Regions from separate parts of the Janthinobacterium sp. PLB04 genome, predicted to be linked through region 3. Evidence: predicted binding sites of a transcription regulator. Region 3 holds the regulator's gene; each other region holds the start of a gene.
What was found. Region 3 encodes LexA, which represses DNA repair genes until DNA is damaged. Its sites were predicted from a motif close to ACTGTATNNNNATACAGT; they were not measured.

Region 1 (8,100 bases), 1.0 Mb from region 3:
CGTCGACGATGCTGATCAGGGGACTGAGCTTGTCCACGTTGGCCCAGTACGACACCCAGGTGGGCAGGTTCGCGTATTGCGTGCCCACGAGAGCCGAGTAAATATCGTATTTGACCAGCACGGCCAGCGCAGGAATCGTGAGGTAGATCAACAAGATGAAGAACAGGGTCCAGAAGACGGAGACGCGCGTCTCGTGCACGGACGGCGTGGTGTAGGATCGCATGAGGATATGCGGCAGGGCGGCCGTGCCCAGCATCATGCAAAACACGAGGGCCAGGAAATTGTTGCGCTTGATGTCGGACTGCTCCCGGTCGGCAGCGGGAAATGGCTGCGCGTGCGGAATGATCGGCTCGGCGCGCTTCTGGTTGTGCGCCTGCGCGGCCTGCCACAGCGCGCGCGCTTCATCGGGACTTTTCGGATAGGCGATCAGGTAGCGCTCCGCATTGCGGATGTCGAACAACGAGGCATTGCGCTGGCGCAAACTGTCGAGCTGGCGCTGGGCCGTCAGACGGCCTTGTTCCCAGGAGGCGGGCAAGCCGTCGATGCGCGCCTGGTAGCTGATGGCGCGCTGGCGGAAGATGGCACGCACCTCGTTTTCTTTCGGGTCCGTTTCCAGCACGTGTTCACGCGCGCTCAGTTGCGGCAACACCTTGCCGTAGGCGATCTGCGGCACGGGATTGTCCGCATGCTTGACCGACAGCCACATGGCGGGAATCAGGAAGGCGACGAGGATGATGATGTATTGCGCCACCTGCGTCCAGGTGATGGCGCGCATGCCGCCAAGAAAGGAGCAGACGAGGATGCTGGCCAGGCCCAGGAAGATGCCGACGGAAAAATCCACGCCCGTGAAGCGCGAGGCGATCAGGCCGACGGCGTAGATCTGCGCCACCACATACGTAAATGAGACGATGATGGTGGCGGCCACGGCCACCACGCGCACGCTGGCACCCCGTTTGTCGGTACCGCTGCCATAGCGGGCGGCGAGGAAATCGGGAATCGTGTACTGGCTGAACTTGCGCAGGTAGGGGGCGATCAATAGCGCTACCAGGCAATAGCCGCCCGTCCAGCCCATGATGAAGGCCAGGCCGTCAAAGCCGTTCAGGTACAGGCCGCCAGCCAGGCTGATGAAGCTGGCCGCCGAAATCCAGTCGGCGGCCGTGGCCATGCCGTTGAACATGGCCGGTACCCTGCGCCCCGCCACATAGTATTCGGTGACGTTCGAGGTGCGGCTGATGACGCCGATGGTGGCGTACAGGGTGATGGTGACGAGCATGAACAGGTAGCCGATCCATGCGCGCGGCATGCCTTCCTGTTCCAGCACCGACAGGGCCAGCAGGAAGGCGGCGAAACCGGCCGTAAACAGCAGGTAGTAGCGGCACAGCCGCGCAAAGAAGCTGCGCTGGCCGCTCATGCGTGCTCCTCTGCATGAAAAGCCCGGTCGAGGCGCTGCATGCGCCAGGCATAGAAGGCGATGATGGCCAGGTACACCAGCGAGGCGCCCTGCGCCGCCATATAGAAGGGCAGCGGCCAGCCGAACAGATTTAAATGCAACAGTTCGCGCGCATAAAACACGGTCAGGAAGCCCGTCAGCAGCCAGACCAGCAGCAGGATGACCGTCAGGCGCCGCGTCTTGCGCCAGTGGATATCGCGGCGCGACTGCAGTTCGGGGTTGGGCGTGCGCAACGGTACTGCGGGAAGGCTGGGCTTATCCATACGTGACCTCATCCTCTTCTGGCGCGTCCGGCAATAACAGGGCGATGCTCAGGCGCAGCAGGGTGCCCGGCAGCTTCGGCGAGTGCGCGCGCGGATTGTTAAAAATATCGACTTCGGCGCCATGCTGCTGGGCAATTTCGCGCACGATGGCCAGGCCCAGGCCGCTACCGTCGACATTGCTGCCGAGAATGCGGTAAAAGCGTTCGAAGACATGGGCCCGCTCGGCTTGAGGAATGCCGGGGCCCGTATCTTCCACTTCCAGGATGGCCAGTTCCAGGGTGCTGCGCACGCGCACCGTGACGCTGCCGCCCGACGGCGTGTAGCGCAGGGCATTGTCGATCAGGTTGCTCAGCAGCTCGCGCAGCATCATGGCATTGCCGGAAATCATGATCGCATAGGCGGGCTGCTCGAAGCCCAGGTCGATATGCTGGGCAAACGAGGCTTGCACCCAGTCCTGCACCACGCCGCGCGCCAGTTCGCTCAGCTCGATCGGTTCGAACGTCGTGCCCGCCTGAGGCTGGTTTTCCGCGCGCGCCAGGGCCAGCAGCTGGTTGACCAGGCGCGTGGCCGCTTCCGAACTTTTCGCCAGTTGCAGCAGCGAGCGGTGGATCTCGTCGTGGTCGGTCTGGCGCAGCGCCAGCTCGGATTGCATGCGCATGCCGGCCAGCGGCGTTTTCATCTGGTGCGCGGCATCGGCGATGAAGCGCTTCTGCATGTCGATCGACAACGACAGGCGCGCCAGCATCTCGTTGAGCGAACCGACCAGCGGCGTGATTTCCTCGGGCACCTGGCCCGATTCGATGGGCGATAAATCGTCGGGCGGCCGGGCGCGTATGCGTTCCTGCAATTGCGCCAGCGGCGACAGGCCGCGCGCTAGGGCAAACCAGACCAGGGCCAGGATCACGGGCAGGATGATGAACTGCGGCAAGATCACGCCCTTGATGATTTCATTGGCCAGCTGGGCGCGTTTTTCCAGGGTTTCCGCCACCTGCACCAGCGCGCGGTGCGGCTCGTCGTTGTTGCTGGACGGAATGTCGAGATAGCTGAACGCCACGCGCACGGGCGTGCCATGGATGGTGTCGTTGCGAAACAGCACCATGCCGCTGCGGTATTTGTCGGGGTCCTGCGGCGGCGGCAAATCGCGGTCGCCGTCGAGGTATTCGCCGCGCGGACCCACCACCAGGTAATACAGGGTGTCGATATCGTCGCCGCGCAGGAAGTCGCGCCCCTTGGTGTTACTGCTCTTTTCCGGCACGCGGCGCAGCATGGCGCCGTCGGCCTGCTTGACCTGCTGCGTCAGCACGGTCACGCTGTCTTCCAGCGCATGGTCGAACGGCTGATTGGCGATGCCCTTGGCCACCAGATAGGTGATGGCGATGCTCATCGGCCACAGCAGCAGCAAGGGCGCCAGCATCCAGTCGAGGATTTCGCCAAACAGCGAATGCTCGATGGTGTCGTCCTGCTCCGTGGTGGGCGGTTCGAACCAGTCGTCGTCGTCCGCCTCGTCCGCTGGCGCCTCGCGCACCTTCACTTGCTGGCGGGTCCGCTGGCCGGGCTTGCCGATTCGCCCGCTTCGGCGTTCAGGCGCGCCGCTTCCGAGTATTTTTCCAGGCAATAGCCGAGGCCGCGCACGGTGGCGATGCGCACGCCGCCCACCTCGATCTTCTTGCGCAGGCGGTGCACATACACTTCGATGGCGTTGTTCGACACTTCTTCGCCCCATTCGCACAGGTGGTCGACCAGCTGTTCTTTCGAGACGAGGCGGCCGGTGCGGCCCAGCAGGATTTCCAGCAAGCCCAGTTCGCGCGCCGACAGGTCGAGCATCTGGTCGTTGATGTAGGCGCTGCGCCCCACCTGGTCGTAGCTGAGGGGGCCGTGCTTGATGATGGTGGCGCCGCCGCCGGCGCCGCGGCGCGTCAGGGCGCGCACTCTTGCCTCCAGTTCCGACAAGGCGAACGGCTTGGCCATATAATCATCGGCACCGAGGTCGAGGCCATTCACGCGCTGCTCGATGGAATCGGCGGCCGTCAGGATCAGCACCGGCAGCAGCGAGGCGCGCGCGCGCAGGCGGCGCAGCACTTCCAGGCCGGACATCTTGGGCAGGCCCAGGTCGAGGATCAGCAAGTCGAATTCCTGGGTGGAGAGGGCCGTATCGGCCTCCTGGCCCGTCTTGACGTAGTCGATCGCATAACCGGACTGGCGCAGCGAGCGGGTCAGGCCATCGGCCAGCACGCTGTCATCTTCGGCAAGTAAAATACGCATGGTGCACTTCCTATGCTTGCGGCGGTAGAAGTTTGTATTGTGTTTCATTTTCCGCAAGGTGGCGAGTTTTTGTGAGAAACCAGGCTTGTATTGATCTGTTTCAAAACAAATCCACGTTCCGCTTGCATTGATCACTGTTTTTTTATACAGTACTGTCTGTGTAAAGAATTTAACCCACTGGCGCTATCGCAGGCTGCAGGATTCACGTGAATCCGCAACTGTAGAACGGCTGAAAGAACATATGGACGATAAAAAAGCTGTAGTACCCGCATCGGAAAAAGCCAAGGCGCTCGCCGCCGCACTGGCGCAGATCGAGAAGCAGTTTGGCAAAGGTTCGGTCATGCGCATGGATGCCAGCGCAGCGATCGAAGAAGTGCAAGTCGTGTCGACCGGTTCGCTCGGCCTCGATATCGCGCTGGGCGTGGGCGGTTTGCCGCGTGGCCGCGTGGTGGAAATCTACGGTCCGGAATCGTCGGGTAAAACCACCCTGACCCTGCAAACCATCGCTGAGATGCAAAAACTGGGCGGCACCTGCGCCTTTATCGATGCCGAGCACGCGCTCGATGTCGGTTACGCGCAAAAGCTGGGCGTGAACCTGCATGAATTGCTGATCTCGCAACCGGATACGGGCGAGCAGGCGCTGGAAATCTGCGACGCCCTCGTGCGTTCGGGCAGCGTCGACCTCGTCGTCATCGACTCCGTGGCCGCACTGACGCCACGCGCCGAGATCGAAGGCGACATGGGCGATTCCCTGCCAGGCTTGCAAGCGCGCCTGATGTCGCAAGCCCTGCGCAAGCTGACCGGTTCCATCAACCGCACGAATACCCTGGTCATCTTCATCAACCAGATCCGCATGAAGATCGGCGTGATGTTCGGCAGCCCGGAAACGACCACCGGCGGCAATGCGCTGAAATTCTACGCCTCCGTGCGCCTGGATATCCGCCGCACCGGCTCGATCAAGTCCGGCGATGAAGTGATCGGCAACGAAACCAAGGTCAAGGTCGTCAAGAACAAGATCGCGCCACCGTTCAAGGAAGCGCACTTCGACATCCTGTACGGCGCCGGCACCTCGCGCGAAGGCGAAATCCTGGACCTGGGCTCGGATGCCAAGATCGTGGAAAAATCCGGTTCGTGGTACAGCTACAACGGCGAACGCATCGGCCAGGGCAAGGACAACGCCCGTGCCTTCCTGCAAGAGCGTCCGGCGCTGGCCCGCGAAATCGAAAACAAGGTCCGTGCTTCGCTGGGCGTGCGCGAACTGCCGCCGCTGGCCGCTGAAAAGCCGGAAAAAGCGGATAAAGCCGCCGACAAGGCCGCCAAGGCTGCGGAAGCCAAGGCAGAGTAGGTCGGATTAGCGCGGCAAAGCCGCGCGTAATCCGACAACACCACAGACGTCAACAATGTTGTCGGAGCAGACGCCAACAATGTTGTCGGATTACGGCCCAAGGGGCCTAATCCGACCTACGCGCGGCTCGCCGCATAGTATGACCACGATCGCCGTCCCGCGTTGTTGCGCCGGGCGGCGATTGTGTTTGGATGGCTTGATCGTGGAATGAAAGACAAGGTGGGTGTATGGCCGCAGTACAACTAAGCCTGAAGGGTAGGGCGCTACGCTTTTTGTCGATGCGCGAACACAGCCGCATGGAATTGCGGCGCAAGCTGCAGCGCCATGCGCAGGAGGGCGATGATGTGGAAGCCTTGCTCGACAGCCTGGAGCAAGCCAACTGGCTGTCGCAGGAGCGCTTTTCCGAGTCGCTGATCCACCGCCGCTCGGCCCGCTTTGGCAATAGCCGCATCATGGCGGAATTGCAAAGCCATGGCATCGGGGGCGAGGCCTTGCAGGAACTCAAGGCGGGCCTGGCCGAAGGGGAGGTTGCGCGTGCCTGCGAGGTGTGGCGCCGCAAATTTGGCGAGGTGGCGCAGGATGCCGAGCAGCGCAACAAGCAGATGCGCTTCCTGATGCAGCGCGGTTTTTCCCAGCGCGCCGTGCAGGTGGCCTTGAAGGGGCTGGATCCCGACGAGGAATAAGGCAGGCGCGGGCATTCCACGGGGTCTGCGGGCGCGACGGCAAAGCCGCTTTCCCGTGTCTCTGGCCTGCCGGTCTGGCCATGCCCGTGCTTCCCCCGCCGTGCCGCCATGAACTGGGCTTTCAAACGCCGTCTGTTTCCAGGATGGTGACGCCGCGTGATCGGGTATGCTGGCGCTCGAACGCTGTGCGATGCGCGCAGCACCACTGATCGTGACAGGATGCAAGATGAGCAACTGGAATGCCGGCTATATGGCCGAAATCGCCTATACCTATGGCTATTACGAAGAATTAAATCCTTTGCGTCTGCGGCTGCCCCTGCTGGCCGCCGGCCTTGCCTTGCCTGCCAGTGGCACGGCTTGCGAGCTGGGCTTTGGCCAGGGTATCAGCGCCAACATCCATGCGGCGGCGTCCGCCACGCGCTGGCATGGCAATGATTTCAATCCATCCCAGGCTGCATTTGCCCAGGAGTTGGCCAGCGCGGCTGGCGCCGGCGCGCAGTTCACGGACGAATCGTTCGCGCAGTTTTGTCGCCGCGACGACTTGCCCGATTTCGACTTCATCTGCCTGCACGGGATCTGGAGCTGGGTCTCGGCGGAAAATCGCGCGCTGATCGTCGACTTCCTGCGGCGCAAGCTGAAAGTCGGCGGTGTCGTCTTCATCAGTTACAACACTCAGCCAGGCTGGGCCGCAATGATGCCGATGCGCGACCTGATGGCCGAACATAGCCGCGTCATGAGTGCGCCGGGCCAGGGCGTGCTGGCCAGAGTCGAAGGCGCCATCGGTTTCGTTGACAGGATGATCGCCACGCAACCGCGCTACCTGGAGGCCAACCCGCTGCTGGCCGACCGCATTGAAAAGCTCAAGGCGATGGATGGGCATTATCTTGCCCATGAGTATTTCAATGCCGACTGGCAGCCGATGGCCTTTTCCAGCGTCGCGGCCATGCTGGGCGAAGCCAAGCTCGAGTTTGCCGCGTCAGCCACCTATACCGCCCTGGTCGACATGCTGAACCTGACGGCCGAGCACCAGCAATTCCTGGCCGAGATACCCGATCCCATCTTCCGCGAGACGACGCGCGGCTTCCTTGTCAACGAGCAGTTCCGCAAGGATTACTGGGTCAAGGGCGCGCGCAGGCTGACACCGTTCGCCCAGGCCAGTGCCTTGCGGGCCGTGCGCGTGATGCTGGCCGTGCCGCGCGACGAGGTGGTGTTGAGCGTGCATGGCGTGCTGGGCGACGCCGATATGGATGAGCGCGTGTATGCGCCCGTGCTCGATGCCATGGCCGACCATCGCGTGTACACGATAGGCGAACTGGAGCAGCAACTGGCTGGCAGCGAAGCCAACCTGGCCGCCTTGCTGCAGATCATGCTGGTGCTGGTCAGCAAGGGCAGCGTACTGGCTGTCCAGGACGAGGCCGACATCGCCGTGGCGCGGCCGCAGACGGCGCGCCTGAATGCGCACCTGCTGGAACAGGCGCTGGCAAGAACCGATTTGACCATCCTCGCCAGTCCCCTGACGGGCAGCGGCGTGGCTGTACCGCATTTACAACAGCTATTCCTGTGGGCGAAACTGCAAGGTTGTTCAACGCCGCAAGAATGGGTGCGCGCGACATGGCCGGTGTTGCTGCGCCTGAAACAGTTGCTGACGAAGGACGGGCAGCCCTTGTTGACGGAAGAGGAAAACCTGGCCGAACTGCTGGCGCACGCACAGCATTTCTCTGCGCGTAACTTACCCATTTTGCGCATACTGGGTGTGACTGACTGAGGCGCAGCGCCGGCCAGGTTGCCGGTGCTTGCACTCCTGCATTCAAGTTATTCATATTGCGAATGTTTGTCATTCATTTTGCGATTTTCACTGATAATTTGCGGCAGGCGGCCAGACCAATAAAAAATTATGTTGCGGCGCAACTAGCGCCCTATGTGCTACACTTTTAGGGTTTTTGCGGCGCCGCAGGTGCGGTTGCTGTTCGTAGAAGCTGCGAACGGCGTGCTTTATGCACATGGCTGCTTACTAATTATGGCCGCGCAAGCGGCATCGGTCTTATGTCCCTGTCAACTCCCGTATCCCGGCGCGCCCTACGGCACTCCCGTGTTATC
Region 2 (8,100 bases), 1.6 Mb from region 3:
GCCACCAGGCAGGCTGCGCGATACTGTCCAGCTCGACATGGTGCTGTTCGGATAAAACGTGTACGTGTGCACGAATTTCTTTTGCTTGCCGGTCTTCAGGTCATCCCAGGTTTCGCTCTCGAGCTTTCCCGACGGGGCCCACGCATGGTAGTAGGTATAGCTGACGCGCAAGTAGGCTACGTTGCCCGCATTGCGGTATTCGGTCTTCTCAATTTCATTCCCATTCCAGCTATGCACGACCGTCTGCGCCGCGCCCGTGCCTGCCGCCGTCGTCTGGCTCAACAGGCGGCCGCCAGCGTCATAGCTGTAATCCGTCTTGTTGCCATTCCAGTCCAGCGTATAGTCGACGTAGCCGTTGGCGTCATACGCGGTGCTGGCGGCCGCCGCGGCGCACGTCGCCGTGCCGGCGCGGGAAACCGATGTCGGCTTCAGCTCGCCACCGATCAGGGCAAACTTGTGGGTGGTCGCTTGTTGACGCGCATCGGTCACCGTCGTTTGATTAGCGCCATAGACGAACGTCTCGCGCTCCTCTCCACCCTCGAGGCCGCTCTCGCTGACCCGGCCATCGGCGAAATACGCATAGCGGCCATGGCGCTGCCCATTGATGCTGATCCCCGTCAACAAAACGGGATTGGCCGTCTCGTAGTGATACTCGCGTACCTCCTGGCTGGCTGGCGCCGTGACCTTGGCGAGCATGCCGCTGGCATGGTATTCATAATTCCAATCATTGCCCGCCGGATCACGCACGCGGCTCACCTTGCCATTGCCGCCCCAGGTGAACTGGATCAGCTGGCCGCTGCTGTTGCTGACACTGGCAAGCTGATTCGGATTGGCGCCGTACTGGAAATTGAGTTGCGCGCCTGCACCTTCCACGATGGAGACAATTGCCCCCACTTTATTGTAGGTATAGGTATTGCCGTTGGCCCACAAGGTCCAACCGGCGCCTGGGGCATACACCATTTCGCCGCTGCGCGCGGACTTTCCGGATAAGTACAAATAAGATTTTGCGCGCGGATCCTGAGGCGAGGGGAACTCGTTCTCTCCGACGAATTGATAATTGGTGGTGCTGCCGGTGGGATCAGTCACCGTCACGGAACGGGGTATGCATCGCCCCGTTCCCGTATTGCCGCAATTCGGTTCCTTCAACCTGGGCACATCCACGTTGGACAGCCACTGTGGTCCGAACAGGGTGCCGACCGCGTGCTTGCTGCGATAGGTCCTCTTCAGCCCCAGGCCGTACAGGCCCAAGGACTGGAAATCCACCTCGGGCTTGATCTTCTCACCGGTGGCAATGACCACCGGGTGCGCCGTCATGGCACCGCAGCGATTGATATTCGTATTGGCATTCGATGGCGCGGCATCGGTGTTGGCGGGGCCTGGCGTGCCGCCACCGCGCGAGGGACGGTCGTAGAGGTCGAACATGTCGCCGGGCCAGCGGCAAAATACACCGCTCATGGCGATGCAGTCTTCATAGGCCTGCCGTTCCCGCTCGGCGGTAACGGTGATGGTGGGCATGGTGTAGCTTTGCGCAAACGGACTCTGGAAGAAGAGAACGAGGAATACTAAAACGAGTTTTTTCTGGAATAGGCTGAACATGAGAGTGAATCGGAGGTATTTTTGGCTAAGCGTCTCAAAGAATGAAACTCCAGCTAACATTGACATGTTAGCACTATATTTCATTGCTTATACGTAATGTCCTTACCGTTTTCAGGCCATTCTTCCATATTCAAAAGACACGGCCCTTTGCAGGCAATGTCGCTGCACATTCCTGATATACTGTATATAAACACAGTATATCGGGGTGAGCCATGGAATTGACGGACAAGCTGGAAATCCTGGCCGATGCGGCCAAGTACGACGCGTCTTGCGCCAGCAGCGGCGCGCCCAAACGCGATTCCATCGGCAAGGACGGCTTTGGCGCCACCTCGGGCATGGGCATTTGCCACAGCTACACGCCGGACGGGCGCTGCGTTTCTCTGCTGAAAGTGCTGCTGACCAATTACTGCCTGTACGATTGCCAGTACTGCGTCAACCGCCGTAGTTCGAACGTGCCGCGCGCGCGGTTTACGGTGGCCGAAGTGGTCAAGCTGACGGCCGACTTTTACCTGCGCAACTATATCGATGGCCTGTTCCTCAGTTCCGGCATCATCCAGTCGGCCGACTATACGATGGAGCAGCTGGTGCAGGTGGCGCGCGAGTTGCGCGAGGTGCACCAGTTCCGCGGCTATATCCACCTGAAAACCATTCCGGACGCCGATCCCGCCCTGATCGCACAGGCGGGCCGCTATGCCGACCGGCTCAGCGTCAACATCGAACTGCCGACGCAAGACAGCGTGCAAAAGCTGGCGCCGGAAAAAAGCGTGCATACGATCAAGCTGGCAATGGGCGCCATCCGCCGCAAGCTCGATGAGAAAGCGGAAGAACCGCGCGCGCCGCGTTTCGCGCCGGCCGGGCAAAGCACGCAGATGATCGTCGGCGCCGACGCCAGCGACGACCAGCAAATCCTCTCCACGGCTGAGACCTTGTACGGCAGCTACAAACTCAAGCGCGTGTATTACTCGGCGTTCAGCCCCATCCCCGACAGCCCGAAAAGCGTGCCGCTGGCGCCGCCGCCCATGCTGCGCGAACACCGGCTGTACCAGGCCGATTTCTTGCTGCGCAGCTATGGTTTCCAGGCCAGCGAACTGCTGCCCGCCACGGGCGGCAACCTGGCGCTCGATATCGATCCGAAATTGGCGTGGGCGCTGGCGCACCGCGAACATTTTCCGCTGGACTTGAACCGCGCGGCGCAGCACATGATCGCCCGCGTGCCCGGCATCGGCCTGCGCAACGCGCAGCGCATCGTCGACCTGCGCCAGTTGCGGCAAGTGCGCTACGCCGACCTGTCGCGCCTGCGCTGCAGCATGAAGAAAATCGCTCCCTTCATCATCACGGCCGACTACTTTCCCGCGCGCGACACCACCGCCTCGGAACACCTGCGCCGCGCCATGGCGGAAGCGCCGCAGCAGATGAATTTGTGGCCGGAGCTGCAGGCCGCATGAGTACGGTGGTGCGGCTGGCGCAATCGTTCGACGAGTGGCGCGCGGCCGCGCGCGAACTGATCGCGCGCGGCGTGCCGCCTGCTGACGTTGCCTGGCAGTCACAGCCTGGTGATGGCGACCTGTTTTCCTCGACGCCAGATGCGACGGATACCAGCGCGCCGTTGCTGCGCCTGCCCCGTTCCCTGGTGGAATTGCTGGAAAGCGCCGCCTGTTTCAACGTGCATGACCGCTGGGCATTCCTGTACCAGGTGCTCTGGCGCTGGCAACTGGACCAGCACGATGTACTTTCTCCCGCCGACGCGGACGGTGCGCGCCTGCATGCCATGGCCAAGGCCGTGCGCCGCGAAGAGCACGACATGCATGCGTATGTACGTTTCCGCGAGCGGGCGGAAAGTGAGGGCGCACCACGCTTTGTCGCCTGGTTCGAGCCCACGCACGACGTGCTGCCGCAGGTGGCGCGCCATTTCGCCCGCCGCATGGGATCTGCCAGCTGGATGATCGCCACGCCCGCCGCCAGCATGCTGTGGGATGGCACGACCTTGCATGCGGGACCGGCCCTGCTGAGCGGAGCGGCCGATATCGACGATGCGGGCGAAGCCCTGTGGCTGACCTACTACCGCAGCATCTTCAATCCGGCCCGCGTGAATGCGGATTTGCTGCACAGCCATATCCCCTCGCGCTTCTGGAAAAACTTGCCCGAAGGCGCCATCGTGCCCGCCATGCTCAGCGGCGCCGCCAATGGCGAACGGCGCACGGGCCAGACGGCCAGCGTGGGCCAGCGCAGCGGCGCCACCATGATCCCGGTCTCCGCCGAGCGCGCCCAGCCCGCGCGCGAACTGCCCACCACCCTGGACCAATGCCGCCGCTGCACGCTGTGGCAGCACGCCACGCAAGCCGTGCCCGGCGCCGGGCCGCCACAGGCGCGCATCATGCTGGTGGGCGAGCAGCCGGGCGACCAGGAAGACCTGGCAGGCTTGCCCTTCGTGGGCCCGGCTGGCGCGCTGTTGGACCAGGCGCTGCGGGAAGCGGGCATGGCGCGCGACAGTATTTACCTGACCAATGCCGTCAAGCATTTCAAGTGGGAACCACGCGGCAAGCGCCGCCTGCACAAGACGCCAGCGCAGCGCGAGATCCTCGCCTGCCATGGCTGGCTGGAACAGGAATTGGCCAGCGTAAAACCGCAAGTGATCGTGGCGCTGGGCAGCACGGCATTGAAGTCCATCCTGCAAGACGGCGCGGCAAGCATGACGCCGCTGGTCGGCACGCCCATCCGGCACGATGGACGCTGGGTGGTCGCCGTATATCACCCCTCGTACGTGCTGCGCGCGCCCGATGCGGCGAGCCGGCGGCAGGCTTACGAAGTGATCGTGGCGGGGTTGCGGCAGGCGCTGCTGCTAGGGCAGGATAGCCATTACAGCGTTGAAGCCGGCACTTCCTGCCCCTCATCGCGCCGCGCATAGCGTTGCGCGATCACGGCGCAGATCATCAGCTGAATCTGGTGGAACAGCATCAGCGGCAAGATCACCATGCCCAGCGAACGGGTGGAAAACAGCACCTTGGCCATCGGCACGCCGCTGGCCAGGCTTTTCTTCGAGGCGCAAAAGACGATGGCGATTTCGTCTTCCTTGTTGAAACCCAGGCGGCGGCTGATGAAGGTGGAAATACCCAGCACCAGCGCCAGCAGCAGCAGGCTGATCAAGCCCAGGGCGACCAGGGTTTCCACCGAAATCGTATGCCACAGGCCTTCGCTGACGGCTTCGCTGAAGGCCGTGTAGACCACCAGCAAGATCGAACCCTGGTCGACATATTTCAGGGTGGCTTTATGGCGGTCGACCCAGCGGCCGATCCAGCGGCGCAGGAACTGGCCGGCCAGGAATGGCAGCAGCAGCTGCATGACGATGGACAGCACGGCGTCCACCGACGACTTGCTTTCCGCGCCCTTGGCCACCAGCAAGCCCACCAGGATGGGGGCGAGGAAGATGCCGATGAAGTTCGAGGCCGAGGCGCTGCAGATGGCGGCCGGCACGTTGCCGCGCGCCATGGCCGTCATGGCGATCGAGGATTGCACAGTGGAGGGCAGCGCGCACAGGAACAAAATGCCCATGTACAGGTCGGGCGTGAGGAAGGTCAGCGCCAGCGGACGCAGGGCCAGGCCCAGCAGCGGAAACAGGACAAAGGTGCTGGCCAGCACCAGCAAGTGCAGCCGCCAGTGCATGGCGCCGGCCACCACGGCTTCGCGCGACAGCTTGGCGCCATGCAGGAAGAACAGGGCGCCGATGGCAACAGTGGTGATGTTGCCGAAGACCACGGCCGTCTGGCCCGTGCAGGGCAGGAATGTGGCCAGCCCCACGGTGACGAGCAGGGCGATGGTGAAATTATCGGGTTTCAGATTGCGCAACAGGGCAGCGGGGGAAAAAGAAGACATGCGGTAGCCTGGTAACGGCGCAGCCTTGCAACAGCATGCTGTGCCGGGGATGACAAACAGCGCCGGGAGCGGCGCCAGTACTGGCTATTCTACCTGTATTGCCCAATTCCTTGCCTGATGGCATGGCCTGGCTTTTCGGCGCAAACCGGACAGACAAAAAAAATGCCCTGTCCGCAGACAGGGCAACCCGGAGTAAAGTACAGCGCGAGGCGTTACCGCGCGGGGATTAACCGGCGGCTTTGACTTTCAGCTCGTTCTTGATTTCTTTCACGCCGCTCACGGAAGCGACGATCTGCACGACGCGGTCACCCGCTTCGGCGCTCGGCACGTCGCCCGACAGGACGACCACACCTTGCTGGGTTGCTACCTTGACTGGCAGGGCAGCGGCTTGCGCATCGGCGCTCAGGGCGGCCTTGGCCGAGGAAGTGATGGTTTCATCAGGGACGGCAGCGGCAGCGTTGGCGGCCACGACGGTGTCAGCAGGAGCTTGTGCTTTTGGGGCGGAGTCAGCTGCATGCGAAGCGGTGATCGAGGCGCCCGACAGTACGATAGCGGCAACCAGGGTATTGAACAGTTTCGATGTTTGCATGGTAGTTCCTCTCAATGAAGTTAAAAGCTTCTTACTTGGATAAAGCAACACTTTGAAGCGTCACATCTACCCATACAGCAAGCACCGTGCCAGCTTTTAAATTTCCTTGAAAATCAACGACTTACACTCGAACTCGATTTCTCCAGCCCGTTTCAGACGGATCTGGCCGGAAAAACGGGGCTTTTTGTCGCCTGACAGCGACAGCTTGTGGCAATACCGTCAATGTTTTACGCCAAGCCCCTGATTTTCAACGCTTTATTTTTGTCGCTATTCAGCGACAGGGTCGCCGTCAAGCCGGAACAGGGCCGGCGTCAGCTCGTATTTCTGTAATAAACGATAGAACTCCGTGCGGTTGCGGTCGGCCAGGCGGGCCGCGTCGGCCACGTTGCCGTCCGTCAGACGCAGCAATTGAATCAGGTAGTCGCGCTCGAAGCGCTGCTTGGCTTCGTTGTAGCTGAGCGCCTCCAAGGACGGCACGCGCAGCGCGCGCTGCACCAGGGACAAGGGCACCAGCGGCGCCGTGGCCAGCGCGCACACTTGCTCAACGACATTGACCAACTGGCGCACATTGCCGGGCCATGGCGCGGCCACCAGGGCAGTCAAGGCATCGGGCGCGAAGCCATTCAGGGGTTTCTGGTACTTGGCCGCCAGCTTCTGCAGGAAATGGTTCGCCAGCAGGGAGATATCTTCGCGGCGCTCGGCCAGCGGCGGCAGGATCAAGGTCACCACGTTCAGGCGGTAATACAAGTCTTCGCGGAATTGCCCCTCCTGCATGGCCACGTCCAGGTCACGGTGCGTGGCGGACAGGAGCCGCACGTCGACCGGACGCGTCTGGTCGGCGCCCACGGGGCGTACGGCCCGCTCCTGCAGCACGCGCAGCAGTTTCACCTGCAGCGGCAAGGGCATGTCGCCGATCTCATCTAAAAACAGGGTGCCGCCATCGGCCGCCTGGAACAAGCCTTCGCGGTTGCCGACGGCCCCCGTAAATGAGCCTTTCACGTGGCCAAACAGTTCCGATTCCAGCAGCTGCTCGGGAATGGCGCCGCAGTTGACGGCAATGAACGGCGCCTTGGCGCGGCGGCTGGCGTTGTGCAGGGCACGCGCCAGCAATTCCTTGCCCGTGCCGGAGGGTCCGCGGATCAGGATGCTGGCGTCCGATCCCGCCACCAGCTTGGCTTCGGCCAGCAGTTCGGCCATCTGCGAACTGCGGCTGATCAGCTCGGCACGCCAGCTCTCGTCACCGGACGCTGCGGCCGGCATGACGGTGGACAAGTTGATGGCATACGCCACTTTTTCCATCAGCAGCTTGCCGTCGAACGGCTTTGTCAGATACGCAAACGCGCCGCGCGCCGTCGCGTCGACGGCGTCGGGGATGGTACCGTGCGCCGTCAAGAGAATCACGGGCAGGGCCGAATGCTGGCGGCGGATTTCATCGAACAAGGCCAGGCCGTCGCGGCCCGGTAATTGCACGTCGGTAATGACCAAGGCCGGCAATTCCACGGCCAGGCGCGCCAGTGCCGCTTCCGCGCTGCCCACGGCCGTGACCCGATAGTTGCCCGCCTTCAGGCGGATGGTCAGCAGGCGCAGCAGGTCGGGATCGTCGTCGACCAATAGAATGTGGGCGTGCTCGCTCATTTCGGCGCTCCCGCGGCGGGGCGCACGGACAGGCTGCGCTCGATGTTTTTCAGTGCTTCCAGTTTTTCATTGAGCTGGTCGATGCGGCGCTGGGCGTCGCGCAACTGCGTGTTGAGCTTGTCGAGGCTCTCATCCTGGCGGCGCAGCTCCGCATACTGGCTGCCGAGCAATTGCGCCAACGGTGCCAGCAATTGCGCGTCCTTGCCCGTGGCCGTGGCCAGCGGTTCCAGCAAGGCTTGCGCGCGGGCCAGGTCGCCGGGACCGCGCAAGGCCGCTTGCAGCATGGCGCGGCGCAGCGTGTTGTGCGGCGCGTGATCGGCCTTGGCCAGGTCCAGCTGCGCTTTCACCAGTTCCGACGGCGTCATCAGGCGCAAGGCGCCTTGATACGCGAGCAATTCGGTCAGCTGGGG
Region 3 (8,100 bases):
CAACCTCGGCTACCGCATCGACTGCGGCGGCGCCGCGCTGTTTTTCAGCGGCGACCATGAACCGTTCTACAACCTGCATCCGCCCGGCCATGCCGAGCATGCGGCCTGCGCGGCGCGCAATGCACAGCGCCAGGCCGGTATCGATGCACTGGTCGCCGGCGTCGATGCGCTGATCATGGATTGCTCGTACACGCGCGAGGAATACCCGGGCAAGCAGGGCTGGGGCCACGGCACCTTCGACGCCGCCTTCGACCTGGCCCTGCGCTGCGGCGCGCGGCGCCTGTACTGCACCCACCACGAACCGACCCGCAGCGACGAGCAGCTCGAAGCCGTGTTTGCCGACGTGATGGGCCGCTATGCGAACCGCCTGGCCGGCCTGCAGGTGTTCCTCGCCTACGAGGGGCTAACGGTAGAACTGGCCGGCGCATAAAAAAAAGGAACCTTGCGGTTCCTTTTTTTGAATGTGCCCAATTGGCCCAAGGCCCTCTGAAAACCGTAGCGAGCAAGCCCAATATCGGATTGAGTAGCGGAGCTGTACTTTAGTACAGCGAGCAACGGAGATTCGATAGGGGGCTGCGCAGTAGGTTTGCAGAGGTGCCTTACATGATGTGGTGGCCAATCCACCAGGCGACTGCGGCAACAAATGCGGAGGCAGGAATCGTGAAGATCCAGGCCCAGACGATATTGCCCGCCACGCCCCAGCGCACGGCCGACATTTTTTGCGACGAGCCGACGCCGACGATGGCGCCCGTGATCGTGTGCGTGGTCGACACGGGAATGCCCAGCGCCGTCGAGACAAACAGGGTGATCGCGCCACCGGTTTCGGCGCAGAAGCCGCCCACCGGTTTGAGCTTGGTGATCTTCTGGCCCATGGTCTTGACGATGCGCCAGCCGCCGAACAGCGTACCGAAGCTGATGGCCGTGTAGCACGAGATGATGACCCACATCGGCGGCATCGCATCGGCCGCGCTCGAGTAGCCGGCGGCGATCAGCAGCATCCAGATGATGCCGATGGTTTTTTGCGCATCGTTGCCGCCGTGGCCCAGGCTGTAGGCGGCCGCCGATACCAGCTGCAAACGGCGGAACCACTTGTCTACCTTGCGCGGCGTCGAACGCACGAATATCCACGACACGAGCAGCATCATGATCGAACCGAACACAAAGCCCAGCACGGGTGCGATGACGATGAAAGCCACGGTTTTCCACAGGCCGGCCGCGACCAGCGCGCCCGTGCCGGACTTGGCGACAGCGGCGCCCACCAGTCCGCCGATCAGCGCGTGCGAGGACGACGAAGGAATGCCGTAGTACCAGGTAAACAAATTCCAGAAGATGGCGCCCATCAGCGCGCCGAAGATCACGTACTGGTCGATCACCGCCGGGTCAATGGTGCCCTTGCCCACCGTGGCGGCCACGGTCAGCTGGTGGAACACGAAGATGGCGACGAAGTTGAACGTGGCGGCCATGGCAACCGCGGTCTGCGGTTTCAATACGCCCGTCGAGACCACCGTGGCGATCGCGTTGGCGGCATCGTGGAAGCCGTTCATGAAGTCAAACAGCAGCGCGAGGACGATCAACAGGCCTAGCACGTAGATGCTGATTTGTATGGTCATTGTAGTTTCTTTTCTGATTCTGGTTCAGGACAGGCCCAACGCTTACGCGTTTTCGACGATGATGCCTTCGATAATATTGGACACATCTTCGCAACGGTCGGTCACGGTTTCCAGAATTTCGTAGATCGCTTTCAGCTTGATCAGGTTGCGCACGTCCGGCTCATCGCGGAACAGCTTGGACATGGCAGCGCGCATCACGTGGTCGGCATCCGATTCCAGGCGGTCGATCTCTTCGCAGATGGCGACGATCTTGCGCGAGTTGTCCATGTTATGCAGCATGGCGACGGCGTCGCGCACTTTTTCGGTACAGGCCAGCACCAGTTCGGCCAGGCGCTTGGCTTCCGGCGTGACGGCTTTCAGGTCGTACAGCGAAACGGTTTGCGCCGCATCTTCCAGCAGGTCGAGGATGTCGTCCTGGCGCGTGATCAGCTGATGGATGTCGTCGCGGTCGATCGGCGTGATGAAGGTCTTGTGCAGCATTTCCACGGTGGCGTAGGTGACTTTGTCCGCCTGTTTCTCGATGCTTTCGATCGCATGCACGCGGTTTTCCAGGTCGTCGAAATTGGTCATCAGGCCGAGCATCTCTTTGGCGCCCTTGACGCACAGTTCCGCGTGCTGGTTAAACAATTCAAAAAACTTGCCCTCAGTGGGCATCAAGCGTCCAAACATGTCATTCTCCGTTAAGCATTGAGTCGTGTTATTTACTACAGAAAGCCGCCCCTTTTGATGAAGGGGCGGCCAATGGAATATCAGTGCTGCTGTGTTAGTCGCCTTGGTAAAGCGCCAGGCCACCACTGTAATTGCCAAATTTGGTGTACTGCCCCATGAAGGTGAGGCGGATGCTGCCGATTGGACCGTTACGTTGTTTACCGATGATGATTTCGGCCGTTCCCTTGTCTGGCGAGTCGGGGTTATACACCTCGTCGCGGTAAATGAACAGGATCACGTCGGCATCCTGCTCAATAGCGCCCGATTCGCGCAAGTCGGACATGACAGGACGTTTGTTCGGGCGTTGCTCCAGCGAGCGGTTCAGCTGGGACAGCGCGATCACGGGGCAACCGAGTTCTTTCGCCAGGCCTTTCAAGCCCCGTGAAATCTCGGAAATCTCCGTGGCGCGGTTGTCGCCCGGCGTATTGGCCGACATCAGCTGCAAGTAATCGACGATGATCAGACCCAGCTTGCCGCATTGACGCGACAGGCGGCGCGAGCGGGCGCGCAATTCGATCGAGTTGAGCGCCGGCGTTTCATCGATGTACAACTGCGCGTCGTTCATCTTCTGGATCGCATTCGTCAGGCGCGGCCAGTCCTCGTCGTTCAGGCGGCCCGTGCGCAGGCGGTGCTGGTCGAGCTGTCCGACGGAGCCGAGCATACGCATGGCCAGCTGGGCGCCGCCCATCTCCATCGAGAACACGGCCACGGGCAAGCCGCTGTCGATGGCCACGTTTTCGCCGATGTTGACGGAAAACGCCGTCTTGCCCATCGACGGACGGCCCGCCACGATCACCAGGTCGCCCGGCTGCAGACCGGAGGTCATGCGGTCGAGGTCGATGAAACCGGTGGGCACGCCCGTGATTTCACTCTGGTTGTCGCGGCTGTACAGTTCGTCGATGCGCTCGACCACTTGGGTCAGCAGGGGCTGGATGGCGGTCCAGCCCTGGGCGCCGCGCGCGCCCTCTTCGGCGATGGCGAAAATCTTCGACTCGGCCTCGTCAAGCATCTGCTTGACTTCCTTGCCTTGCGGGCTGAAGGCCGTGCCGGAAATATCGTCGGCGACGGTGATGAGCTTGCGCAGCACGCCGCGGTCGCGCACGATCTCGGCGTAGCGCCGGATGTTCGCGGCCGATGGCGTGTTTTGCGCCATGGCATTCAGGTAAGCGAGTCCGCCCACATCATCGGCCTTGCCGAGCTGGGTCAGGGTTTCAAAAACAGTAATGACATCGGCTGGCTTGGAAGCGTTAACCATCTTGACGATTTGCTCGAAGATGATGCGATGGTCATAGCGATAGAAATCCTCCGCATGCATGAAGTCGGCGATGCGGTCATACGCGGCATTGTCGCGCAGCAGACCACCAATGACGGATTGTTCTGCTTCGATCGAATGCGGCGGAATACGGAGGGAATCCAGTTGCGGATCAGAGGGGGCGTTCATGGCGCGAATTATACCCGCTTCGGCGTGCTGGCAAAAATAAAGGGCTGAAATTGAGCGAAAAAAAGGCCACAAAAAAGCCGGGCGAACCCGGCTTTTCATAGTGCGGCAACGCTTGCGGGCCAGGCCCGCAGACGATTACGCGTTCGCGTCTGGTACGACAGCGATAACAACTTCCACGACCACGTCGGTGTGCAGAGCAACCGAAACGTTGTGCTCGCCAACGATCTTCAGCGGGCCGGTAGGCATGCGGATTTGTGCTTTTTCAACAGCAAAACCTTGCTTGGTCAGCGCTTCAGCGATGTCGAAGTTGGTGACGGAACCGAACAGACGGCCATCAACACCAGCTTTTTGAGCAACTTGAACGGTCAGGCCGCTCAGTTTTTCGCCCTGGGCTTGCGATGCGGCCAGTTTGGCGGCAGCAGCTTTTTCCAGTTCGGCGCGCTTGACTTCGAATTCAGCCACAGCGGTTGCCGTAGCACGACGTGCCAGGCGTTGCGGGATCAGGAAGTTACGTGCGTAACCGTCTTTGACTTTGACGACTTCGCCGAGGTTACCGACGTTAACAACTTTTTCTAACAGAATGATTTGCATAGTTCTTCTCCAGGAATATCTGACCGATTAAGCGTGGTGCAGATCGGTGTATGGCAGCAGCGCGAGGAAGCGAGCGCGCTTGATTGCGGTGTCAACTTGGCGCTGGTAGTGCGCTTTGGTACCGGTCAGGCGTGCTGGCATGATCTTGCCGTTTTCTTGGACGAAGTCTTTCAGCGTGTCGACGTCTTTGTAGTCGACTTGCTCAACGTGAGCTGCGGTGAAGCGGCAGAACTTCTTGCGTTTGAACAACGGGTTTTGCTGTTTGCGTTTTTCTTTAAGCTTGAGCTTATTTTTGTCGAACTTTTTACCGAATGCCATGTCAGGCTCCTGTATCTAAAATGCGCTAGTCAGAATTGACTGCACTAAAATCAATGATGTGAAACACCAAACTCTTGCTGTTGCGGCTCTTCCTGGCCAGGAAACCCGTGAACTGATATACCCCGCCCAAGCTTGCCTGACTGAACCTGCCTGAAATTTCGCCAGCGGCTAGCGCGGCAACATCAAACTCGGTCAAACGGGCAATCCCTGCTTCCATCTGCTGCGAACTGTGTTGCAATACTGCATTCACAATCGGCAGCCCTGCCGGGGTATAGCGCAATATTTCGCGCTCGGCAATGATGGCGGTTACTTGTAGCTGGTTCAGCGCACGATCCTGGTCAAGAATTAAGCTGCTGCTGCGGCTGGAGCGGCTGCTGGTGCTTCGGTGCGGTGGCTTTTGGCCGCGTCTTCGCGTTGTACCGATTTCATCATCGGCGAAGGAGCTGTTTCAGCTTTCTTCATTTTAACGGTCAGGTGACGCAACACGGCATCATTGAATTTGAATGCTGTTTCCAACTCGACCAGGGTCTCGTTGTCGCATTCGATGTTCAGGCAGATGTAGTGTGCTTTAGGCAGCTTTTGGATCGAGTAAGCCATTTGACGGCGGCCCCAATCTTCCACGCGGTGAACCGAACCGCCGCGGGTGGTTACGCTGGCTTTGTAGCGTTCGATCATCGCGGGCACTTGCTCGCTTTGGTCCGGATGGACGATAAAGACTATTTCATAATGACGCATGCAAACTCCTTCAGGTCGGATTGATAATCGCCCACCCCGGCGTCAAGACGGGTGTGGGAAGGTCAGCCGAAGATTATAACCGCCTTTTGCAAACGTTTCAATCATTCCTTCCACCAGCCCCCGAAAAGCCCGCGCGCCACCGTGCTTTCCGCCCCTGGACAAGTATTTATTGCGAAATTCGCCTAAAACACGGAAATCCCCTTGCATAGTGGGCGATACTGTACAAAAATACAGACTGTTCATATAGACAGCATTTTAGTATGCACCCACCGCTCATGATCAAGCTGACAGCACGACAAGAACAAATCCTGAACCTGATCAAGGATGCGATTGAAAACACGGGCTTTCCTCCCACCCGTGCCGAAATCGCCAATGAACTGGGTTTCAAATCGGCCAACGCGGCCGAAGAGCATTTGCAGGCCCTGGCCCGCAAGGGCGCGATCGAGATTTCTCCCGGCACCTCGCGTGGTATCCGCCTGATCGGCGCGGCCGCTGAAGCCCTGCCATCGAAAGTGCCGGCAGCGCTGCTGATGTCGCTGCCCCTGATCGGCCGGGTGGCGGCAGGCTCGCCCATCCTGGCACAGGAAAACCTGGAAGCGAGCTACAACGTGGACCCCGCCCTGTTTTCTGCCAAGCCCGACTTCCTGCTGAAGGTGCGCGGCTGGTCCATGCGCGACGCCGGCATCATGGATGGCGATTTACTGGCCGTCAAGAAGGTCGATAGCGCCAAGAATGGCCAGATCGTCGTCGCCCGCATCGGCGACGAAGTCACCGTCAAGCGCTACAAGAAAACGGGTTCCGTCATCGAATTGCTGCCGGAAAACCCCGACTTCAAGGTCATCACCGTATCGCCGGAAGATGAATTCGCCCTGGAAGGTTTGGCGGTAGGCTTGATGCGCAGCTGGCATTGAACCTCCGCATGTAAAAAGGGCCGCAACAGCATGACTGTTGCGGCCCTTTTTTTATTGCCCAGGCGTTTTATGCGTCCAGGGCGCTACGGAAATCCTCGAGCAAGTCCGCCTCATCCTCGATACCGACGGACACGCGGATCAGGGATTCGGCGATGCCCATGCTGGCGCGACGCTCAGCGCCCATCTCGTAAAAGATCGTGTGGGCGACGGGAATGACCAGGGTGCGCGTGTCGCCGAGATTGCTCGCTGGAATGGCAAGATTGAGACGATTGAGGAAATCGAAGCAATCGATGCCATCCTTCAGCTCAAAGCTGAACAGCGAGCCATAGCTGCGGAACAAATCCGTCGCCAGCGCGTGCTGCGGATGCGCGGCCAAGCCCGGGTAATGCACGGCCGCTACCCGCGGGTCGGCGGCCAGCATGGTGGCCAGCGCCAGGGCGTTCGAGCAGGTGCGGTCCATGCGCAAGGCCATGGTTTCCGCGCCGACGGCGATATGGTGCGCCGCCTCCGGCCCCAGGGAGGCGCCGAAATCGCGCAAGGCCTTGGCGCGGATTTGCGCGATGCCCCACTGCGCCGGCGCCGCCTTCTTGTAATTGTCGAAAATGTTCGGATACTGCGTCCAGTCGAACACGCCCGTGTCCGTCAAACTGCCGCCCAGGGCATTGCCGTGGCCGCCGATGGATTTTGTCAGCGCATTGACCACCAGGCCCGCGCCCACGGCTTTCGGGCGGAACAGGTAAGGCGTCGTCATCGTGTTGTCGACGATGTACAAAATGCCGCGCTCCTTGCACAACGCGCCGATCTTCGCCAGGTCGGCGATTTGCGTGCGCGGATTGGCGATGGTTTCGACAAACACGATGCGCGTTTGCGGCGTGATGGCGGCGGCCACGTTGGCCACGTCCGTGGCGTCGACGAACGACACGGCGACGCCCTGCCCCGTCACCGTTTGCCACAGGCTGTTGGTGTTGCCAAACAAAAAGGCCGACGACACGACATGGTCGCCAGCGCGCAAGAGCGCCTGCACCACGGCGCCGATGGCGCCCATGCCGGTGGCGAAGCACAGCGTGGCGACGCCGTCTTCCATCTTGTTGACCTTGTCTTCCAGCGCGGAGACGGTCGGATTGCCCTGGCGGCCGTAGCGGAAGCCGGGCTCCTTGCCCTGGAATACGGAAGCGAGCTGGCGCGCATCGCCGTAGCCGAAGGCAACGGAAGTATGCACGGGCTTGTGCAGGGAACCGTGCTCGATGCCCTTGCGGCGGTCGTTATGCAGGATGGTGGTGGTAAAGCCGTAGTTTTTTTTATCGTTCATGATCGCGGAGCAAAAAAAGCCCGGCGCTAGCCGGGCAAGATAATTACGCTTCTGTTGTCGCCAGGTTCAGGTTCAGCTGGGAACGCGGCGTATCTTCGGGCGCTGCCGCCTTCGGATGGTGGCGCGCATATTCCAGGCGGTCCAGGTATTCCTGCGACACGTCGCCCGTCACGTACACGCCATCGAAGCACGACGCTTCGAAGTTGGTCAGGGCCGGGTTGACATCGGCGATGGCCTGCTTGAGCGCGCCGATATCCTGGTACACGAGGTAGTCGGCCGTGATTTCGCGGCACACTTCTTCCGTCGTGCGGCCATAGGCGATCAGTTCGTCGCGCGTCGGCATGTCGATGCCGTACACGTTCGGGTAGATCACCGGCGGCGCAGCCGAGGCGAAGATAACTTTCGTCGCGCCCGCTTCGCGCGCCATCTGCACGATTTCACGGCTGGTGGTGCCGCGCACGATGGAATCGTCGACCA

Region 1: the regulator LexA is predicted to act here: its motif matches at 4,109-4,126, upstream of recA (recombinase RecA).
Region 2: the regulator LexA is predicted to act here: its motif matches at 1,776-1,793, upstream of LSO07_RS01125 (putative DNA modification/repair radical SAM protein).

Annotation. Positions count from the first base shown of each region.
Region 1 is NZ_CP088968.1:6,109,868-6,117,967, reverse strand. Features, by position in the region: gene LSO07_RS27065 (sodium:solute symporter family protein) at 1-1,411, opposite strand, end outside; gene LSO07_RS27060 (DUF4212 domain-containing protein) at 1,408-1,713, opposite strand; gene LSO07_RS27055 (sensor histidine kinase) at 1,706-3,238, opposite strand; gene LSO07_RS27050 (response regulator) at 3,241-3,975, opposite strand; gene recA (recombinase RecA) at 4,217-5,320, shown strand; gene recX (recombination regulator RecX) at 5,548-6,003, shown strand; gene LSO07_RS27035 (class I SAM-dependent methyltransferase) at 6,230-7,768, shown strand; gene LSO07_RS27030 (DUF2889 domain-containing protein) at 8,047-8,100, shown strand, end outside.
Region 2 is NZ_CP088968.1:282,678-290,777, forward strand. Features, by position in the region: gene LSO07_RS01120 (RHS repeat-associated core domain-containing protein) at 1-1,596, opposite strand, end outside; gene LSO07_RS01125 (putative DNA modification/repair radical SAM protein) at 1,809-3,041, shown strand; gene LSO07_RS01130 (UdgX family uracil-DNA binding protein) at 3,038-4,501, shown strand; gene LSO07_RS01135 (bile acid:sodium symporter family protein) at 4,453-5,466, opposite strand; gene LSO07_RS01140 (BON domain-containing protein) at 5,693-6,055, opposite strand; gene LSO07_RS01145 (sigma 54-interacting transcriptional regulator) at 6,323-7,690, opposite strand; gene LSO07_RS01150 (hypothetical protein) at 7,687-8,100, opposite strand, start outside.
Region 3 is NZ_CP088968.1:5,105,958-5,114,057, forward strand. Features, by position in the region: gene LSO07_RS22540 (MBL fold metallo-hydrolase) at 1-430, shown strand, start outside; gene LSO07_RS22545 (inorganic phosphate transporter) at 600-1,610, opposite strand; gene LSO07_RS22550 (DUF47 domain-containing protein) at 1,653-2,279, opposite strand; gene LSO07_RS22555 (replicative DNA helicase) at 2,374-3,759, opposite strand; gene rplI (50S ribosomal protein L9) at 3,895-4,350, opposite strand; gene rpsR (30S ribosomal protein S18) at 4,378-4,668, opposite strand; gene priB (primosomal replication protein N) at 4,694-4,993, opposite strand; gene rpsF (30S ribosomal protein S6) at 5,014-5,403, opposite strand; gene lexA (transcriptional repressor LexA) at 5,679-6,314, shown strand; gene LSO07_RS22585 (cystathionine gamma-synthase family protein) at 6,382-7,623, opposite strand; gene purF (amidophosphoribosyltransferase) at 7,667-8,100, opposite strand, start outside.